Regions from separate parts of the Cobetia sp. Dlab-2-AX genome, predicted to be linked through region 2. Evidence: predicted binding sites of a transcription regulator. Region 2 holds the regulator's gene; the other holds the start of a gene.

Region 1 (8,762 bases), on a different contig from region 2:
CAACTCTGAGGGCAGGCCACTCATCGGGAGGGGCTTGTCATCAGGAGATGCGACGATGAGACATGAGGTGGCAGAGACGCCGCGACAGGGGTGGCCAGCAAGCAGGGATGCAGGCGTGACGGCCTGTCGTGAATGGTGTTGTCAGGGCGGGAGCCTGCGGCTGGCGCGTTCATCGCCGCCATCTTCACGCTGCCGTGCATCCGCGGCGTCATCTGCCACCCCATCTGCGCCAGACGCCGTGAAGTCTGCGGGCCAGGAACTGGAGGTGGACTTTCCGCCCAGTGTGCGCGAATCGCGTGCTCGCCCCTCGCTTCTCAAGGGCTGGAGCCGTCGTTAGTCCTTGAGTCGGCGCGACGGCGGGCCCTCAATGACAAGGCCCCGCTTCCTTGACCGGAGGCGGGGCCTTGTCGTCTGCGTGATGTGTTCAGCTCATTAGCCCGATCAGAAGTACAATCAGCGCATCAGCACGATCAGTACATCAGCACGATCAGTACATCAGCACAATCAATACATCAGAGCGAACAGTTGGCGACGGAAGCGCACCGTCAGCTCATGGGTCGCCCCAAGGGCGTCGAAGACGCGCAGCAGCGTCTTGCGTGCCAGATCATCGCCGTACTGGCGGTCAGTCTTCACCAGGCTGATCAGGGTATCCAGCGCCAGCTCGTAGTGGCCATCCGCCAGATCGCGCATGGCGCGCTGGTAGCGGGCTTCGCTGTCGTCCCGCTCGATCATCGCCTGCACCTCTTCGGGAGACGGTGCCTCGGCGGTGAAGTCGATGCGTGCGCGTACGCCTCGCGCCTGGGCACCGTCACGGTCTTCCGGCTTGAGGGAATCCAGCAGCTGACGGGCCTCTTCACCATTGCCTTCGGCGACCAGTACCGAGGCGAGGTGGATGCGGTATTCCGGTGTCTCGGGGGATTCCTGCGCCAGTTGCTGATACAGCGCCTTGGCGGTGACGAGATCGCCGCTTTCCAGCGCAGTGGCCGCCTGCTCCGTGAGGCTGGGTCCTGCGCCGGCCGCCGGCTGGACCTTGTGCTGCTCGAGGAACTGGCGAATCTCGGCTTCCGGGCGTGCGCCGGTGAAATTGCCTGCCAGACCGCCCTGGATGACCAGCTTGACATCCGGCACCGAGCGCACGCCCAGCTGGGCGGCGATGTCCTGCTGCTCCTCGGCGTTCAGCTTGGCCAGGATGAAGCCACCCGCATATTCACGTGCCAGCTTCTCGAGAATCGGTGTCAGGACGAGACAATGCTCGCTCTGCGGCGACCAGCAATCCAGCAGTACCGGCACTTGCTGTGAGGCTTCCAGCACCTGCTGAAGATTGCTCATGTCCACATCGATGATGTAGGTGTTGGCGTCTTCTGCCTGGCGCGGCGCACTGGCGGCACCGCCGCCGACCACCCCTTGTGGCTGGGCGGCGGTGGTGTCATTGCCGGTCAGTGGCTGGCCGGTATTGGGATCGATGATCATGGTGCATGCCCCGAAATTCTGTCTGCGATTCAAGGCTCGCGCGCGAGCCGGTTGGCCTGATGATGCGGCCCGTCGCAGTGGAGTTCAAGGCGCTGCCGGTCACTTCCTCGCGCGAGCGCCCCGGGCGCGTCGGTTCACGGCAGCAGGGTGTCGTCGGCCAGGCTGGCGATGCAGGCGGCTTCGCTCTCGCTGAGCGGCATCACGGACAGGCGTGCGCGGCGCACCAGGTGGCTGTCCGCCAGCTCGGGCCGGGCCTTCAGGCGCGCGATGGGCAGGGAGGTGCGCAGCGGGCGAAGGTAGCTCAGGCGCGGGGCGACCCAGCGCGGAGGCTTGTCGGCATCGATATCCGCCACCTGACGTGGGTCGAAGCCCTTGTGCTCGGGGTCACTGGCCGTCGGGTCGGGCAGGGCGAGTTCGCTGACGACGGCCAGGCCGACCACCGCAGGTATCTTGCAGCTGGAGTGCTGGATGAGCACGACATCACCGAGCTGCATCTCACGCAGGAAGTTGCGCGCCTGATAGTTGCGCACGCCATCCCAGAGCGCCGGTGATTCGCGGCGCAGGTCATCCAGCGAGAAGGCATCGGGTTCGGTCTTGACCAGCCAGTGGCGCATGCAGGCACTCCCTTGGGACTGACGCGATGAGTGTGAAGGTGATGGGCGTTGAGAAAGGGGTAAGCGAGGTCCGGGCGCTGGCCTCAGCGATATCCTCGCACAGGAATGTCACGCATACGAAAAAGGCCTGATGCATGGCATCAGGCCTTTCGAATTCTTGGTAGCGGGGACCGGATTTGAACCGATGACCTTCGGGTTATGAGCCCGACGAGCTACCAGACTGCTCCACCCCGCAATACTGGTTACTGCCTTTGCTCCAACTCTGACGCATCAGAGGTTGGTAGCGGGAACCGGATTTGAACCGATGACCTTCGGGTTATGAGCCCGACGAGCTACCAGACTGCTCCATCCCGCAACATCACGTTGGTGTCTGACCGGGAATTACCTTGATAGGCAACGACTTGTCAGTGGTAGCGGGGACCGGATTTGAACCGATGACCTTCGGGTTATGAGCCCGACGAGCTACCAGACTGCTCCACCCCGCATCAACGTGGGGCGTAGTATAAGGATATACAGTGCTGCGTCAACCGTTATCCCGTAATTGACGCAAACATCTCGTGTCCGGTGAGTCGTCACCAACCCATCTACGCATCTCGAGCGATTATCGACATCTTGTGTGAGAGATCTGCTACATACATTCCCTCTGCATCCTGTCCATACTGAGGAGGACGCGTCTCGCACAGGCGGATGGCAGGCGTCACAGAGTGCACGATTGTCATCAGGCTGTTAGAGATACGGGTCATTGTTGTCGTTGCAGGCATTCTCGTTTTCTCAGGGCGGGGTGTCCGCAGATTCGCCAAGCTGTGCCCAAGCCAAGGACACAGGACGTTCCAGGATTAGGGAGACGCAATAAGATGACACAGACAGCACCCGTCGCATGGGTTACCGGTGGTACCGGTGGCATTGGTTCCGCTATCTGCCGCGAGCTGGCGAACCAGGGGTATCAGGTAATTGCGGGTTACAGGAACAAGGAAAAGGCAGAGGGGTGGCTGTCGGAACAGCGTGCTGCCGGGTACGAGAACATCGCACTGTCCGGTATCGAGCTGGACAACTTCGAAGCCTGTCAGGCAGGCGTCAACGAAATCCGTGAGCGCTTCGGCCCGATCGCGGTACTGGTCAACTGCGCCGGTATCACGCGTGATACCTCCATGCGCAAGATGAGCTATGAGCAGTGGCGCGAAGTCATCAACTGCAACCTCGACAGCGTCTTCAACACCTGCCGTGCCGTCATCAATGACATGCTGGAGCACAAGTACGGCCGCATCGTGAACATCTCCTCCATCAATGGCCGCAAGGGGCAGTTCGGGCAGGTCAACTACTCGGCTGCCAAGGCGGGCATGCATGGCCTGACCATGGCCCTGGCGCAGGAAACCGCGACCAAGGGCATCACCGTCAACACCCTGTCGCCGGGCTATATCGCCACCGACATGATCATGAAGATCCCCGAAGAGATCCGTGAATCGATCCGCGAGACCATCCCGGTCAAGCGCTACGGCCAGCCGGATGAGATCGCACGCGCGGTCGCCTTCCTGGCCGACGAGAAATCCGGCTTCATCACCGGTGCCAACCTGGACATCAATGGCGGCCAGTTCATGGGCTGATGCTCTGCGCTGGAGTGAGCCAGTGCAGGGTTGGCACCCGGCCCCTCTGGCAAGAGAATGAAAAAGCCCCCGTCTCTCTCGAGGCGGGGGCTTTTCGTTGCCATGACTTCAGTCTTGCGAGCGCGTCGTCACCAGCTCAAGAGCACTGACTCAGTGATTGAACAGCGCATCGAAGCGCGGCAGTTCGGTCTGCCAGGCGTCCCAGTCCAGCGGACCGTTGGCGAGCAGCGCATCCAGCACCTCATCCAGCTCTTCTTCACGCTCCATGCGCTCACCCAGCTGCTGGTTGATGCGCGCGACCTGCACGGTCAGGCGGCGTGACTCATCTTCGCTGCCCAGCGGGGCCTCGAACAGAATGGCCAGGTGGACACGCAGCTCGGCCAGGCGCTCGTTGGCGGCGCTGCAGTTGCTCGGCAGGGCCTGACGCATCTGGTTGCGCGCCGCATTGGCCTGACGGCTGTTGTCGTCGAAGGCCGAGGTGCTCGGCAGCGCGACATCCTGCACGTCGCCGTTGCGCGCGCTGGCATCCGCCACGGCGTGCTGTTCGAGCAGGTCACGCCATTGCTGCCATTCCTCGCGCAATTGCAGGGCGTGCAGTTCGTCCAGACGCTGCTCGCGACGCTTGAGAATGCCGGTCCAGCGACGACGCATGCCGTCACCCCGCTTGCCGCGCGGCAGCGGGCCGAGGGTGTCGGCTTCCTTCAAGGCGTCATCGAGCAGGGCGGCGTCTTCCAGCGTCTCCGGCTCCCAGCTGTCGAGGCGCTCGATCAACGCCTGCCACTGATCCAGGCGTGCCTGCTCGCGGCTGTCGCGGTCTTCGCGGTCCTGATCGCGCGCGGCGAAGATGCGGTCGCACGCCGCGCGGAAGGCGGCCCATAGGCGTTGTTCTTCGCCCTTGGGCGCGCGGCCCATCTCGCGCCAGCGACTCTGCAGGGCCTTGGCCTGTTCGGCGCGGGCGCGTGCCGGCGAGTCCTCATTGGCCAGCGCCTCGACGGCGTCGACCAGTACCTGCTTGGCGGCGGCGATCTGACCCGCGCGGCTGTCGATCAGCGCCTGCAGTGCCGTCAGCGCCTCACCGAAGCGGTGCGACAGCTGGCGACCGGGGCCTGCGGGCACCGGTGTGTGGCGACGCCATTCCTCACGGGCGCGATCGCGGATCTGGCGCAGGGAGTCGGGGTCGGCATCGTCCATGGCGTGACCGTTGAGCGATTCAAGCTGCTCGCAGAGCGCTTGGCGCATGGCCAGATTGTGTTCACGCAGCTGCTTGCGCGATTCGCGGTAATCCCGCAGACGCAGCTTGATGGCGTCAGAGGCGGTGCGGAACGCCTGGCTGGCATCGCGGCTGGCGGCCGCATCGCCCAGCTCGCGCCATTGCTGAATCAGCTGCTGGTGCTGGCGGTCGCGCTGCTCATCGCTGATGTCATCGCGCTCGCTCAGGGTGGTGATGGCCTCGAGCAGCTGCTCGCGCTTGGGCGCCGCGACGAAGTTCTGCCAGTCACGGAGTTCCGCGACACGCGCGCCCAGCTGGCGCAGGCGAGTCTGGCGGGCATTGTCGAGCTGGCCTTCGGTACGATCGCGCAGTGAGCGATGCAGACGACTGGCTGGCTTGAGCTTGCCGGCATCGAGATCCGCTTCCAGGCGTGCCAGTTCGGCGTCCAGTGCGTCCAGGTCCAGGCTCGCCTTGCGCGCAGTGCCGTCGCCCTCGCGGGAGGCGTCAGCTGACTCTGTGTCTTGTGCAGGGCTTTCATCGACCGCGTCCTGCTCTTGCGCTGCCTCCGTCGGCTCTTCCGGCTGTGCCGCGCTGATCGCCTGACGCACCGCGCTCAGGCTGGCGGTCTGCGGCAGACCCGCAGGCCAGGCCACCTCGCTTTCCAGACGACGCAGCTGGTCGATGTCATTGTCGATCAGCGCGGCATCCAGCTCGCCCTGGCACAGCTGATGGCGATGCCAGGCATCGAGGGCATCCTGCAGCTGCTGTTGCAGGCGCTGCTGACGTTCGAGCAGTTCGGCCGGGGCCGAGAACTGGTCGGTCAGCTCGCGCCAGCGCTCTCCTTGCAGGCGGCGTTGGGCCTGAAGGCTGGCGAAGTCGTGATCATTGACGCAGTCGCGGCTGTAGAGGTCTTCCCGCGCCTGATCCACGGCGCTGAGAATCTCTTCCAGGTGCGTATTGAGGTTGGCGCTCAGACGCTCATGGGCGCGAATGGCTTCCTCGCGGGCCTCATGGTCGCTGATGACCTTGTGCGCCTGCTGGCGTGCCTCTTCGAAGCGCTGCTGGATGTCGTAGTCCGCGGCCGGCAGACGCTCCCACTCGCGCAGCAGCGAGCGGTAACGCGAGGGCACGCTGTCTTCCCATGCCTGACGCGGCAGCTTTTCCATCTGGCGCAGCAGGTTGTCGCGGCTGGCGGCCAGCGCATCGGCCTGCTGGGCATCGGCACGACGCTGAGCGAGGATGTCGCGCGCCTGACGCTGCACGTGACGATCACGCTTGGCATCACGCACCAGACGCTCGAGACCGGCCTGGCTGGTGATGCGGGCGGCAGCGGCATGACGCACGGCAGCGATGGTGTTGTGGCAGGCCTGGTGGATCAGCGCCTCTTCATCTTCCAGACGGCTCAGTGCGGTCAGACGCAGTTGCTGGTTGTCGCCGCGGGCCGCCACGGCGGACAGCAGCTCGCTATCGTCCAGGCGTGCGACCAGTTGTTCACGGCTCAACAGTGAGGGCGCATCCTGGCCGCCGCTCAACAGTTCGATCAGGCGCTCGCGTACCAGGCCATCGGCGCGGTCGAGCAGCGGCAGCAGACGCTCGGGAGATTGCATGCGCGTCAGGGCGGCATGGCGCACCTCCAAGGCGTCATCTTCGAGGATCAGGGTCTCCAGGATATTGCGCTGGTCTGGAATCTCCGGATCAAGCTGGTCAGTGGCAGCGGAGCGAATGGCAGGGTTGGCGTGTTGCCAGCGAGGAGTGAACAGGCGGCCAGTGAGGCGGGAGAGCAGTCCGGTCATGAGAGAGCGGTTATCCAGGCAAAAAATAGAGGGGCGCAACAATTGGCCGCACACTCGGCGGGTGCAATCGGGTGGGCACGGCGGAGTGGGCGGAGTGACGGCGCATGAATTTCGTCACCCCGCTATCTTACCAGTCACAGCCCCCCGTTGTGTGGTATCGCATGTCGATCGATGTGTCTTATTGCACGCACGCGGCGGCGTGCAGGGCAACCGGCGGCGGGTGACAGGTCGGCAAGGGAGCCACGTCGTAGGCTCGCGACACCTGACAGTGCCTGCTGCTGGCCGTATCATCAGTTGCAGCACTGTGTCCGCTCACATAGTTTTGTACGTTACCGCTATGCCATTCAGTGTCTGTCATTCATGCTCGGCGCCTCTCAAGCAGTCGCTGTGCCGTGTGCGACGGCGAGCTATGTTATTCAGGTGGCCTTACCAATCGAGGGTCGCCTTGAGGATGCCGTGAACAGCACGTGCATCATCGAGAGTGTCGGAGGGCTTCGACACTTCTTTACGCAACCGGAGTCAGGTCATGAGTCTCAGTACGGACAGGGCCCCTCAGGCCTTCACCTTCAAGGGCGGCATGCTGCCGATGACGGTCATGGAGCTGGTCAGCGGTGATCCGGAGCAGATCCGTGCTCAGCTGGCCAGCAAGCTCAGCCAGTCGCCGGCCTTCTTTCAACATACGCCGGTGGTGCTGAGCGTCGAGAAGCTCGACGAGCCGCATCTGGCGCTGGAGCGCATCTGTGCCGTCTGCCGAGGACACAAGCTGCTGCCGGTCGCGGTGCGTGGTGGTGGAGACCCGGTGCGTCAGTCCGCCTGGGCACTGGGACTGGGGTGGTTCCCGCCGCAGGAGAATCGCGGACGCTCCCTCGAGTCTGTGCCGCCGGTGGCCGCTGAGCCGGTCGCCGAACCTGCCGAGACAGTCACGGACAGCGCGGCCGAGAAAGCGGAGCCGGCCCACGCCAGCAAGGTGTATCGGGGGACGGTGCGTTCGGGCCAGCAGGTCAGCGCACCGGAGGGCGATCTGGTCATCATCGGCGCGGTGAATGCCGGCGCCGAGATCCTGGCCGCTGGCAGTGTGCATATCTATGGCGCTCTGCGTGGCCGCGCGCTGGCGGGTATCCATGGCGATCGCAACGCCAGCATCTACTGCAGGGAACTGCACGCCGAGTTGCTCTCGGTGGCCGGAACCTACAAGCGACTCGATGACATCGACAATCGCCTGCTGGGTGCCAATGTCGAAGTCGTGCTTGAACATGACCAACTCTGTATCGCACGACTCGGCTGATCCCAGCACTGTGTTCAGAACGATATCCAATACTTAGATATCCAATACTTACCGGTGATCCTCGCTCGGCGAGGGACTCTCAGCAAGGAAGACAGCTTTGGCCAAGATTATCGTAGTGACGTCAGGCAAGGGCGGCGTCGGCAAGACGACCAGCGCCGCCGCCATTGCCACCGGACTGGCTTTGCGCGGCAACAAGACCGTAGTGATCGATTTCGATGTGGGCCTGCGTAACCTGGACCTGATCATGGGCTGCGAGCGCCGTGTGGTCTACGACCTGGTCAACGTCATCCAGGGCGAAGCCAATCTCAAGCAGGCCCTGATCCGCGACAAGCGCATCGACAACCTGCACATCCTTCCGGCCTCCCAGACCCGTGACAAGGACGCGCTGACGCTGGAAGGCGTCGAGAAGGTGCTCGACGCGCTGCGCGAGGAGTTCGATTACGTCATCTGTGACTCGCCGGCCGGTATCGAGCGCGGTGCCCAGCTGGCGATGTACTTCGCTGACGAGGCCGTGGTGGTGACCAACCCGGAAGTCAGCTCGGTACGTGACTCCGACCGCATTATCGGCCTGCTGTCTTCCAAGACGCGTCGCGCCGAGAATGGCGACACCCCGGTGCGTGAACACCTGCTGATCACCCGTTACCATCCGGCGCGCGTCACCGGCGGAGACATGCTCAACCTGACCGATATCCAGGAAATCCTGTCGATTCCGCTGATCGGCCTGATTCCGGAATCCGACGCCGTGCTGCGCGCGTCCAACCAGGGTGTGCCGGTCACGCATGACCAGAA
Region 2 (8,762 bases):
GTGCCATCCATGTCGCCTGCTTCATGGCGCCGCGTCAGCGTTCCCGCATCAAGCCGCTGCTGGAGATGATGGAGGCACTGCCGACCGTGGTGATCGGCTTCATCGCCGCCCTGGTGGTCGCGCCCTTCGTCGAGCGTGAGCTGATGGCGGTGTTGCTGGGGCTGGTCCTGATTCCGCTGGGCACCATGGTGGCCGGCTTCCTGTGGACCCTGTCGCCGCGCGCATGGCGCAATCTGCTGCCGGAAAACATGGCGGCCTTCGGGCTGTTGCCGCTGCTGTTCGTGCTGCTGTGGCTGGATGTGACCATCGCCGGCCAGGTCGAGCAGTGGTGGTTCGACGGCGACCTCCGCCAGTGGCTGTTCAGCCACTACGGCATCGATTACGCCCAGCGCAACACCCTGGTGACTGGCATGGCACTGGGGCTGGCGGTGATGCCGACCCTGTTCACGCTCAGCGAGGACGCCCTCTCGTCGGTGCCGCGCGGTCTGGCCGCAGGCTCCGCGGCGCTGGGCGCAACGCCATGGCAGAGCCTGCGTCGCGTCATCCTGCCTGCCGCCGCCGTCGGCCTGTTCTCGGCGATGATGATCGGCATGGGGCGCGCCGTCGGTGAGACGATGATCGTGCTGATGGTGGCCGGCAATACGCCGCTGGTGGATGCCAGCCTGTTCGAGGGCCTGCGCTCACTGGCCGCGACCCTGGCCATCGAGCTGCCAGAGGCCGAGGTCGGCAGCAGCCACTACCGCTTGCTGTTCCTCGCTGCCCTGGCATTGTTCGTCTTCACCTTCGTGGTCAATACGCTGGCGGAAGTGCTGCGACAGCGCTTCACGCCGCCCAATCAGGGGAGCTGGGGATGAGTCGCCCTGACACCAATCGTGCCAGCTCCTCCTTGCTGCGCCCGCGCGAGCCGCTGGTCGGGCGCCTGCAGCGCTACTGGCGTGACGGCGGCCCGTGGGGCTGGCTGAACGCCATGGCTGTCAGTGTCTCGCTGGTGCTGGTGCTGGGCCTGCTCAGCCTGCTGGTGGTGGGCTCCTTCAGTCACTTCTGGCCCTCCCGGCTGGTCGAGGTGGAGCTGACGGCGCAGCCGGGCCAGAGTCCCACGGCCCTGACCACCACGCGCGGAGAGCCGGCGGCCGACAATCGCCATCTGCTCGGCGAGCTGATGCACGAGGAGATGCGCCGTGTCGCCTCGGGCGAGGGGGACGACGCTCGCCAGCAATGGTGGTTGCTGCAGACATCTTCGCGTGACGGGGCCGCGGCCAGCTGGCAGTGGCTGCCGGAGACGCTGCTCGACAGGATGACCTTCCCCCGCCAGGCGCTGATGCTGGAAATGCGTGACGGTCGCACTCTCTACGGCATGCCACGGGCGCTGAGTGACCCGATGACAGGGGAGATGGACCACACGCCTGACGTCGGCGACGGACCTGCCCGGCCCTTGTCCGAGGACGCCGAGCCACTGTTTGCCCGCCTGAAGATGATCGAGAGCGAGCGCCGCCAGTTGCAGGCACTGCGCCTGAATAGTGAAGCCTTGAGCAGTCGCTACCAGGCGCTGCAGCAGTCTCTGGCATCCCGGCGCAGCGCCACTGCTGACGGTGACGCAGCGCGGACTCAAGAGGACGCTGAGCTCGAGCAGGAGATGCAGGAGGAGTTGGAGGAGGTGCGCAGCGCCTTCATCGAGCGTGAAGGTCAGCTGAGTGCCCTGCGTGATGCCCTGGCGGGCGGACAGTTGCTGCTGGGCGGCAATGGCGGCTACGAAGGCCGCATCGCACTCGATGATATCCGCAATGCCTGGCAGCCCAATGCGATGGGCTTCAGCGGCCGGCTGATGATGACGTTCAAGCGTTTTCGTGACTTTGTGGCCGGCGCGCCCACCGAGGGCTTTGGCGGCCTCTGGCCCGCCATCTTCGGCACCGTGCTGATGGTGGTGCTGATGTCGATCATGGTGATGCCCTTCGGCGTGATGGCGGCGCTCTATCTGCACGAGGTGGCCCATCAGGGGCGCCTGACGCGCCTGACGCGCATCGCGCTGCGCAATCTGGCCGGGGTACCCTCCATCGTCTACGGCGTGTTCGGTCTCGGCTTCTTCGTCTATGGACTGGGCGCCGGAATCGATGAGCTGTTCTACTCCGAGCGACTGCCGACGCCGACCTTCGGGACCGGCGGCATTCTGTGGGCCTCGCTGACGCTGGCCCTGCTGACTTTGCCGGTGGTGATCGTCGCCACGGAAGAGGGGCTGGCGCGCGTGCCGCGTCGTCTGCGCGAAGGCGCGCTGGCGCTGGGAGCGACACGCCTGGAAACGCTCAAGCGCGTGGTGATTCCGGCCGCCTCGCCGGCGCTGATGACGGGGCTGATTCTGGCCGTGGCGCGTGCGGCGGGTGAAGTCGCGCCGCTGATGCTGGTCGGGGTGGTCAAGCTGGCCCCGGACCTGCCGCTGGATGACAGCTTCCCGTGGTTGCATCTGGACCGGAAATTCATGCATCTGGGGCATCAGGTCTATGATCTGGCCTTCCAGAGTAGCGACGCCTTCAGCAGTCGGCCACTGGTCTACGCGACCGCGCTGGTGCTGGTGGTCGTGATTCTATGCCTCAATCTGAGTGCCATTCGCCTGCGTCACATGCTGGCACAACGTTACAAGGGAGCCACCGAATGAGGCGTGACTCTGAACAGCCCAAGCCCCAGTTGTTTCTTCAGGAGACGCCTGCGCGGCCGGCTGAGGACATCTGCCTGGAAACCTGCCACCTGAGCCTCGATTATCAGGCACGTGTCGGCAAGGAGAACCAGACGCGCCGCGCACTGGAGGACGTCAGCCTGCAGATCGCACGCAAGCGCGTGACGGCCTTCATCGGCCCTTCCGGCTGCGGCAAGTCGAGCCTGTTGCGTACCTTCAATCGCATGACCGATCTCGATGAACAGTCACGTCTTTCCGGCAAGGTACTGCTGGAGGGCGAGGACATCCATGCGCGCGGCGTGGACGTGCCGATGCTTCGCCGCCGGATCGGCATGGTCTTCCAGACACCCAACCCCTTTCCGATGTCGGTCTACGAGAACGTGGCTTTCGGGCTGCGGCTGGTCGGTGAGAATGACAAGCGCCACCTCGATGACAAGGTCGAATCCTGTCTGCGCTCCGCGGCGCTGTGGGAAGAAGTGAAGGACCGCCTGCACGACAGCGCGCTGGGGCTCTCGGGTGGCCAGCAACAGCGGTTGGTGATCGCGCGGACGTTGGCGGTCGAGCCGGAGGTGCTGCTGCTGGATGAACCGGCCTCGGCGCTGGACCCCATCTCGACGCTCAAGATCGAGGAGCTGATCCGTTCGCTGCGCTCGCGCCTGACGCTGATCATCGTCACGCACAACATGCAGCAGGCCGCGCGGGTCTCGGACGACACCGCCTTCCTGCATGAGGGCCGCCTGGTGGAATTCGCCCCGACCGACCAGCTGTTCACCAACCCGCGGCGCCGCCAGACGGAAGACTACATCACGGGGCGTTTCGGTTAGCGCGCTCATGCGCGAACGTGCACCCAGGTAGCCTTTTGGCCCTGATATTGCTGATGATGGCGGCCAGATACCGCCTTTGCGCCCCGGGTGAAACATAACTGCAATCAAGTGTCGGCATGCTGAGGGGGAGCCCGCTGTGTCAGTCAGTAGTGGGCCATACTTGTCACGTCATTCATGTCACGCCCCCTGACTCGGTGGGCGACTTTCCGGGAGAGGGAAATGGATATCACCAGCGATTCGCACGGCAAGCATATCTCAGAGCAGTTCAATCACGAGCTGGATGCACTGAAGACACACCTGCTGGCCATGGGCGGACTGGTAGAGAAGCAGCTGCAGGATGCCGTCACGGCATTGCTGGAAGGCGACAGTGAAACCGCCACGCGGGTGCGCGACAACGACAAGGCTGTCAACGACATGCAGCTCAAGATCGATGACGAGTGCACCCGGGTGCTGGCCCGCCGTCAGCCGGCGGCCTCCGACCTGCGCCTGGTGCTGGCCGTCATCCGCGCCACCTCCGATCTCGAGCGTATCGGTGATGAATCGAGCAAGATCGCACGCAACGCCATCTCGCTGGTCGAGAACGGCCAGAGCCCGCGCGGCATGGTCGAGGTGCGTCACCTCAGTCAGCACGTGCGCAGCATGGTGCGTGACTCTCTGACGGCCTTCGCGCGCTTCGATACCGACCTTGCCCTCAAGGTGCTGCGTGAAGATGCCTCGGTGGATCTGGAATATCAAAGTGCCATGCGTTCGTTGATGACCTTCATGATGGAAGACGCGCGCCAGATCACGCCGGTGCTCAACGTGATGTGGATTCTGCGTGCGCTGGAGCGTATCGGTGACCACGCCGACAACCTGGCCGAGTACGTCATCTTCCTGGTCAAGGGCGTGGATGTGCGTCATACCGATACCCACGAGCTGAAGCCGCAGGACCTGGACAAGCAGTGAGCTGACGCGTTTCCCTGTCCCTGTGTCGCCTCTTTCGCCCCGCACCTGCCCACAGACAGGTGCGGGGCGATTGCGTCGTGGGCGCGCGAACGGTGTCAGGCGGCCGACAGCTGCGCCGCGCAGGCGGGAGTGCTAGGGTGTGGCTCCGGTCAGCCCGCTGGCTGGCCGGTTCTTTTGAGATGACGAGGACGTCGCATGATTGATGCCGTATCGGCGCTGGTCCGCGGGACCCGCATGGTCTATACCCCCGGGCTGCGCCGCTTCGTATTCGTACCGCTGGCGATCAACCTGGTGCTCTACAGCATCACGCTGTGGGTATTGTTCAACCAGTTCGGTGGCTGGATCGATTACTGGATGCTCAAGGTACCGGCGTGGCTGGACTGGCTCAGCTGGTTGATCTGGCCGCTGCTGGTGGTGAGTCTGTTGCTGGTGGTGTTCTTCTCCTTCAGCCTGGTGACCAACCTGATCGCCGCGCCCTTCTACGGCATTCTGGCCGAGAAGGTCGAGCATCGCCTGGATGGCACCCTGATCGATGATGACCGTGGGCTGGTGAAGATTGGTGTCGACTCGCTGGAGCGTGAAATGGCCAAGCTGGCCTATTTCATCCCGCGCATGATCGCGCTGTTCATCATCGGCTTCATCCCGGGCCTGAACCTGCTCTCGCCGCTGTTGTGGGGGCTGTTCTCGGCCTGGAGCATGTCGATCCAGTATCTCGACTACCCGATGGACAACCATCAGGTCAGCTTCGGTGACATGAAGCAGCGCCTCAAGGCGCGCTGGTGGCCCTCACTGACCTTCGGCGCCGCGGTGTTCGTCATGACGCTGGTGCCGCTGGCCAATCTGCTGTTCATCCCGGGCGCTGTCGCCGGGGCGGTACTGATGTGGCAGAGCCACTACCGTCAGTTGCCGGCGCCGCGTCGTTAAGACAGCCTGTCGCAGAGGTGGCTTGTTGCTGAACTGGCTTGCCGCTGTACTGGCTTGTCATTGAGATAGCCGCAGCGTCGTCTGGCGGAGCAAAAGAAACGCCCCGCAGTCGCCTCCTTTCGAGGTGGCTGCGGGGCGTTCCGCGTTGGGCTGGCCTCCGACTCAGCTCATCACTGAATCAGCACATCACTGGGCTAGCGCACTGCTGGCCTGGGGAGCGCTCGCCTGACAGGCGCGCTCGTCGGGGAAGTGACAGCGGAAGCGCGCACCCTCGCCGGGGTGGCTGTCGATCTCCAGATGGCCCTGATGGCGAATCAGCACATGCTTGACGATGGCAAGCCCCAGACCGGTGCCTCCCGTGGCGGTGCTGCGGCCCTTGTCGATGCGGTAGAAACGCTCGGTCAGGCGCGGCAGGTGGACCGGGTCGATGCCGTCCCCGTCATCTTCCACCTCGACCAGCAGGCCCTGTTCATCCGCCTTCCAGCGCAGGGTGATATGGCAGTCTTCGGGAGTGTAGCGCACTGCATTGAAGACCAGATTCGAGATCGCGCTGCGCAGTTCCTGCTCCTCACCGCGCAGAGACAGGCTGGCATCGGCCTCGATGGAGAAGGTGTGACGTCCCTGGGACAGGCCTTCGGCGTCGTCGCGGATATGGCCGAGCAGGGCACCCATGTCGATGCAGCGACCATTGTCGGACAACTCGTCGGTTTCCAGGCGTGACAGGGTCAGCAGGTCTTCGACCAAGTGCTGCATGCGGTCGGTCTGGCTCTTCATCTGGCCCAGCCCACGCTGCCAGCGCGGTGGCAGGTCATCGGCGTAATCGGAGTAGGTCTCGAGATAGCCGGCCAGCACCGTCAGCGGCGTGCGCAGCTCATGGGAGACATTGGCCACGAAGTCGCGGCGCATCTCTTCCAGGCGATAGAGGCGGGTGACGTCACGCAGCATGACCAGACGCTCGTTGTCACCGAACAGGGTGATGGATATCTGCAGCGTCAGGTTGTCAGACAGCGGCGACTGCAGCGTCAGCGGCTCGCGGTAGGCCAGCCGATTGAAGTAATCGATGAAGACGGGGTCACGCAGATAGTTGGTGATGTGCTGGCCGCGGTCGTGGCTGGCCTTGAGACCGACCAGCTGCTCGGCAGCGCTGTTCCACCATTCCATGTCACCGTGGTTGTCCAGCATCACCAGGCCGTCGCGCATGGCCTCGGAGGATTCCTGGATACGGTTGAGGATGCTGCGCAGTCGCTCCTGAGTCTGGCGCTGGCCCTTCTGATAGCGGTAGAGACGATCGAGCAGGTCTCCCCACACGCCATCGCCGGGTGGTGGCTCTTCATGGGGATTGGTGATCAGCCAGGTATAGAGGCTCTTCAAGTGCTTGAGATGGACGAACAGATACAGCGAAAGGCCCAGTGCCAGGCCCCAGCCCAGATGGCCCAGCAGGCCACCGATCAGGCCGAAGCCACCGGCAAGGTAGCCGAGGCGCCATAGCTCGTTGGTCCAATAGCGCATGAATCCCTCAGGCCTGGGCGCTGAAGCGGTAACCGGTGCCGCGGACGGTCTGGATCAGATGCTGATGGCCTGTGCCCAGCGCCTTGCGCAGGCGACGGATGTGCACGTCCACGGTGCGCTCCTCGACATAGACGTTGCCGCCCCATACCTGATCGAGCAGCTGGCTGCGCGTGTAGGCACGCTCCTGATGCGTCATGAAGAACTGCAGCAGGCGATATTCGGTCGGGCCGACATCCAGCGAGTTGCCGTGGGCGGTGACGCGGTGGCTGGCCGGGTCGAGCATCAGGCCCTCGACTTCTACCGCCTCCTCGACCCCCTTGGGAGTGGTGCGACGCAGTACGGCCTTGAGACGGGCGACCAGCTCGCGCGGCGAGAAGGGCTTGGTGATGTAGTCGTCGGCGCCGGCTTCCAGGCCTTGAATCTTGTTGTCTTCCTCGCCCTTGGCGGTCAACAGGATGATCGGCAGCTCCGAGGTGGTCTCGTCACGCTTGAGACGCCGCGCGAGCTCCAGGCCACTGGTGCCCGGCATCATCCAGTCCAGCAACAGCAGATCGGGCTTTTCATCGACGACGATGGCGTGGGCGTCCTGGGCATTGTCTGCCTCCAGCACGCGGTAATCCGCCATTTCGAGGGCAACGGCGATCATCTCGCGAATCGAGGATTCATCGTCGACAATCAGTACGGTCTTGGAGCTCATCGCTAGATCCCATGCAGCAGTCGGCGCACGCGCCAGAATGACAAGTCGATGACGATTACAACCCGCTTATATGACAACGAGATGACAACTGCCAGCATGGCAGCTTGCACGCAAGCCTGCCAGCCGCCTTGGAGGCGCGGCAGGCAGGCATGAACCGTGGGCTGGGGCGCAACAGAGGGCAGGGATCGCTTTAAATTAAATAATGCGAATGTTTATGCAGGCGTCAGCTCATCGGCCAGGTCGCCAGGGCGATACCGGCGAAGATCAGCAGCCCCGTCCAATGATTGTTGAGGAACGCCTGGAAGCAGGGCGCACGCTCACGCTCACGGATCAGACGTTGCTGCCAGACGAAGGTGACGGCGGCGGCAGCCAGCCCCAGCCAGTAGAAGATGCCCAGCGCCAGGTGCAGTCCGATGCCGATCAATACCGCCAGCATGCCCAGCTGCAGAAGGCCGATCATCAGCTTGTCGGCCCGCCCGAACAGCACGGCGGTGGACTTGATGCCCACCTTGAGGTCGTCGTTGCGATCGACCATCGCATAGGCGGTGTCGTAGGCCACCGTCCACATCAGGTTGGCCGCGAACAGCCACCAGCCGTAGGTCGGCACTTCTTCCAGTGTCGCGGCGAAGGCCATCGGAATCGCCCAGCCGAAGGCGGCGCCCAGCACTACCTGAGGCAGATGATGGAAGCGCTTCATGAACGGGTAGCTGGCCGCCAGCAGCACGGCGACGATCGACAGCAGCACCGTGGTCAGGTTGGTGAAGCACACCAGCACGAAGGCGGCCGCGACCAGCCCCCCGAACAGCGTCAGTGCCTCGCGCTCCGAGATACGGCCCGAAGTCAGCGGCCGGTCTCGCGTACGCTCGACATGCTTGTCCCAATGGCGATCGGCGTAGTCGTTGATGACGCAGCCGGCGGCGCGCATCAGGTAGACCCCGGCGATGAAGATCAGCAGGGTCGTGCGCTCGGGGATGCCATCTGCCGCCAGCCACAGTGCCCACAGGGTCGGCCACATCAGTAGCCAGGTGCCGATGGGGCGGTCCAGCCGTGTCAGGGCGAGGTAGTCGGCCAGTCTGGAAGGACGCGAAGCGGCGGAAGTGGATGACGCGGTCATCGGGGCTCCTGGGCGGGTGGTAGTGGGCAAGGGAAGAGAGGGAAACGAGGCTAGTCGGCCGCACGGCTCAGGCCAGTTGCAGCG

Evidence for each region. The regulator PhoB, encoded in region 2, activates phosphate uptake and scavenging genes when phosphate is short. The targets are predictions, from matches to a motif close to TGTCATANNNNTGTCANA.
Region 1: phbB (acetoacetyl-CoA reductase) is a predicted target of PhoB. The motif match lies at 2,798-2,815, and genes of this name have one in related genera.

Annotation. Positions count from the first base shown of each region.
Region 1 is NZ_JAMXRV010000014.1:24,236-32,997, reverse strand. Features, by position in the region: gene NH396_RS16490 (tetratricopeptide repeat protein) at 505-1,470, opposite strand; gene NH396_RS16485 (EVE domain-containing protein) at 1,605-2,084, opposite strand; tRNA gene NH396_RS16480 (tRNA-Met) at 2,243-2,319, opposite strand; tRNA gene NH396_RS16475 (tRNA-Met) at 2,363-2,439, opposite strand; tRNA gene NH396_RS16470 (tRNA-Met) at 2,493-2,569, opposite strand; gene phbB (acetoacetyl-CoA reductase) at 2,939-3,685, shown strand; gene NH396_RS16460 (DUF349 domain-containing protein) at 3,836-6,688, opposite strand; gene minC (septum site-determining protein MinC) at 7,215-7,973, shown strand; gene minD (septum site-determining protein MinD) at 8,071-8,762, shown strand, end outside.
Region 2 is NZ_JAMXRV010000005.1:255,279-264,040, forward strand. Features, by position in the region: gene NH396_RS10760 (ABC transporter permease subunit) at 1-854, shown strand, start outside; gene pstA (phosphate ABC transporter permease PstA) at 851-2,647, shown strand; gene pstB (phosphate ABC transporter ATP-binding protein PstB) at 2,644-3,489, shown strand; gene phoU (phosphate signaling complex protein PhoU) at 3,709-4,434, shown strand; gene cysZ (sulfate transporter CysZ) at 4,630-5,358, shown strand; gene phoR (phosphate regulon sensor histidine kinase PhoR) at 5,545-6,867, opposite strand; gene phoB (phosphate regulon transcriptional regulator PhoB) at 6,875-7,564, opposite strand; gene ubiA (4-hydroxybenzoate octaprenyltransferase) at 7,788-8,678, opposite strand; gene NH396_RS10800 (chorismate lyase) at 8,746-8,762, opposite strand, start outside.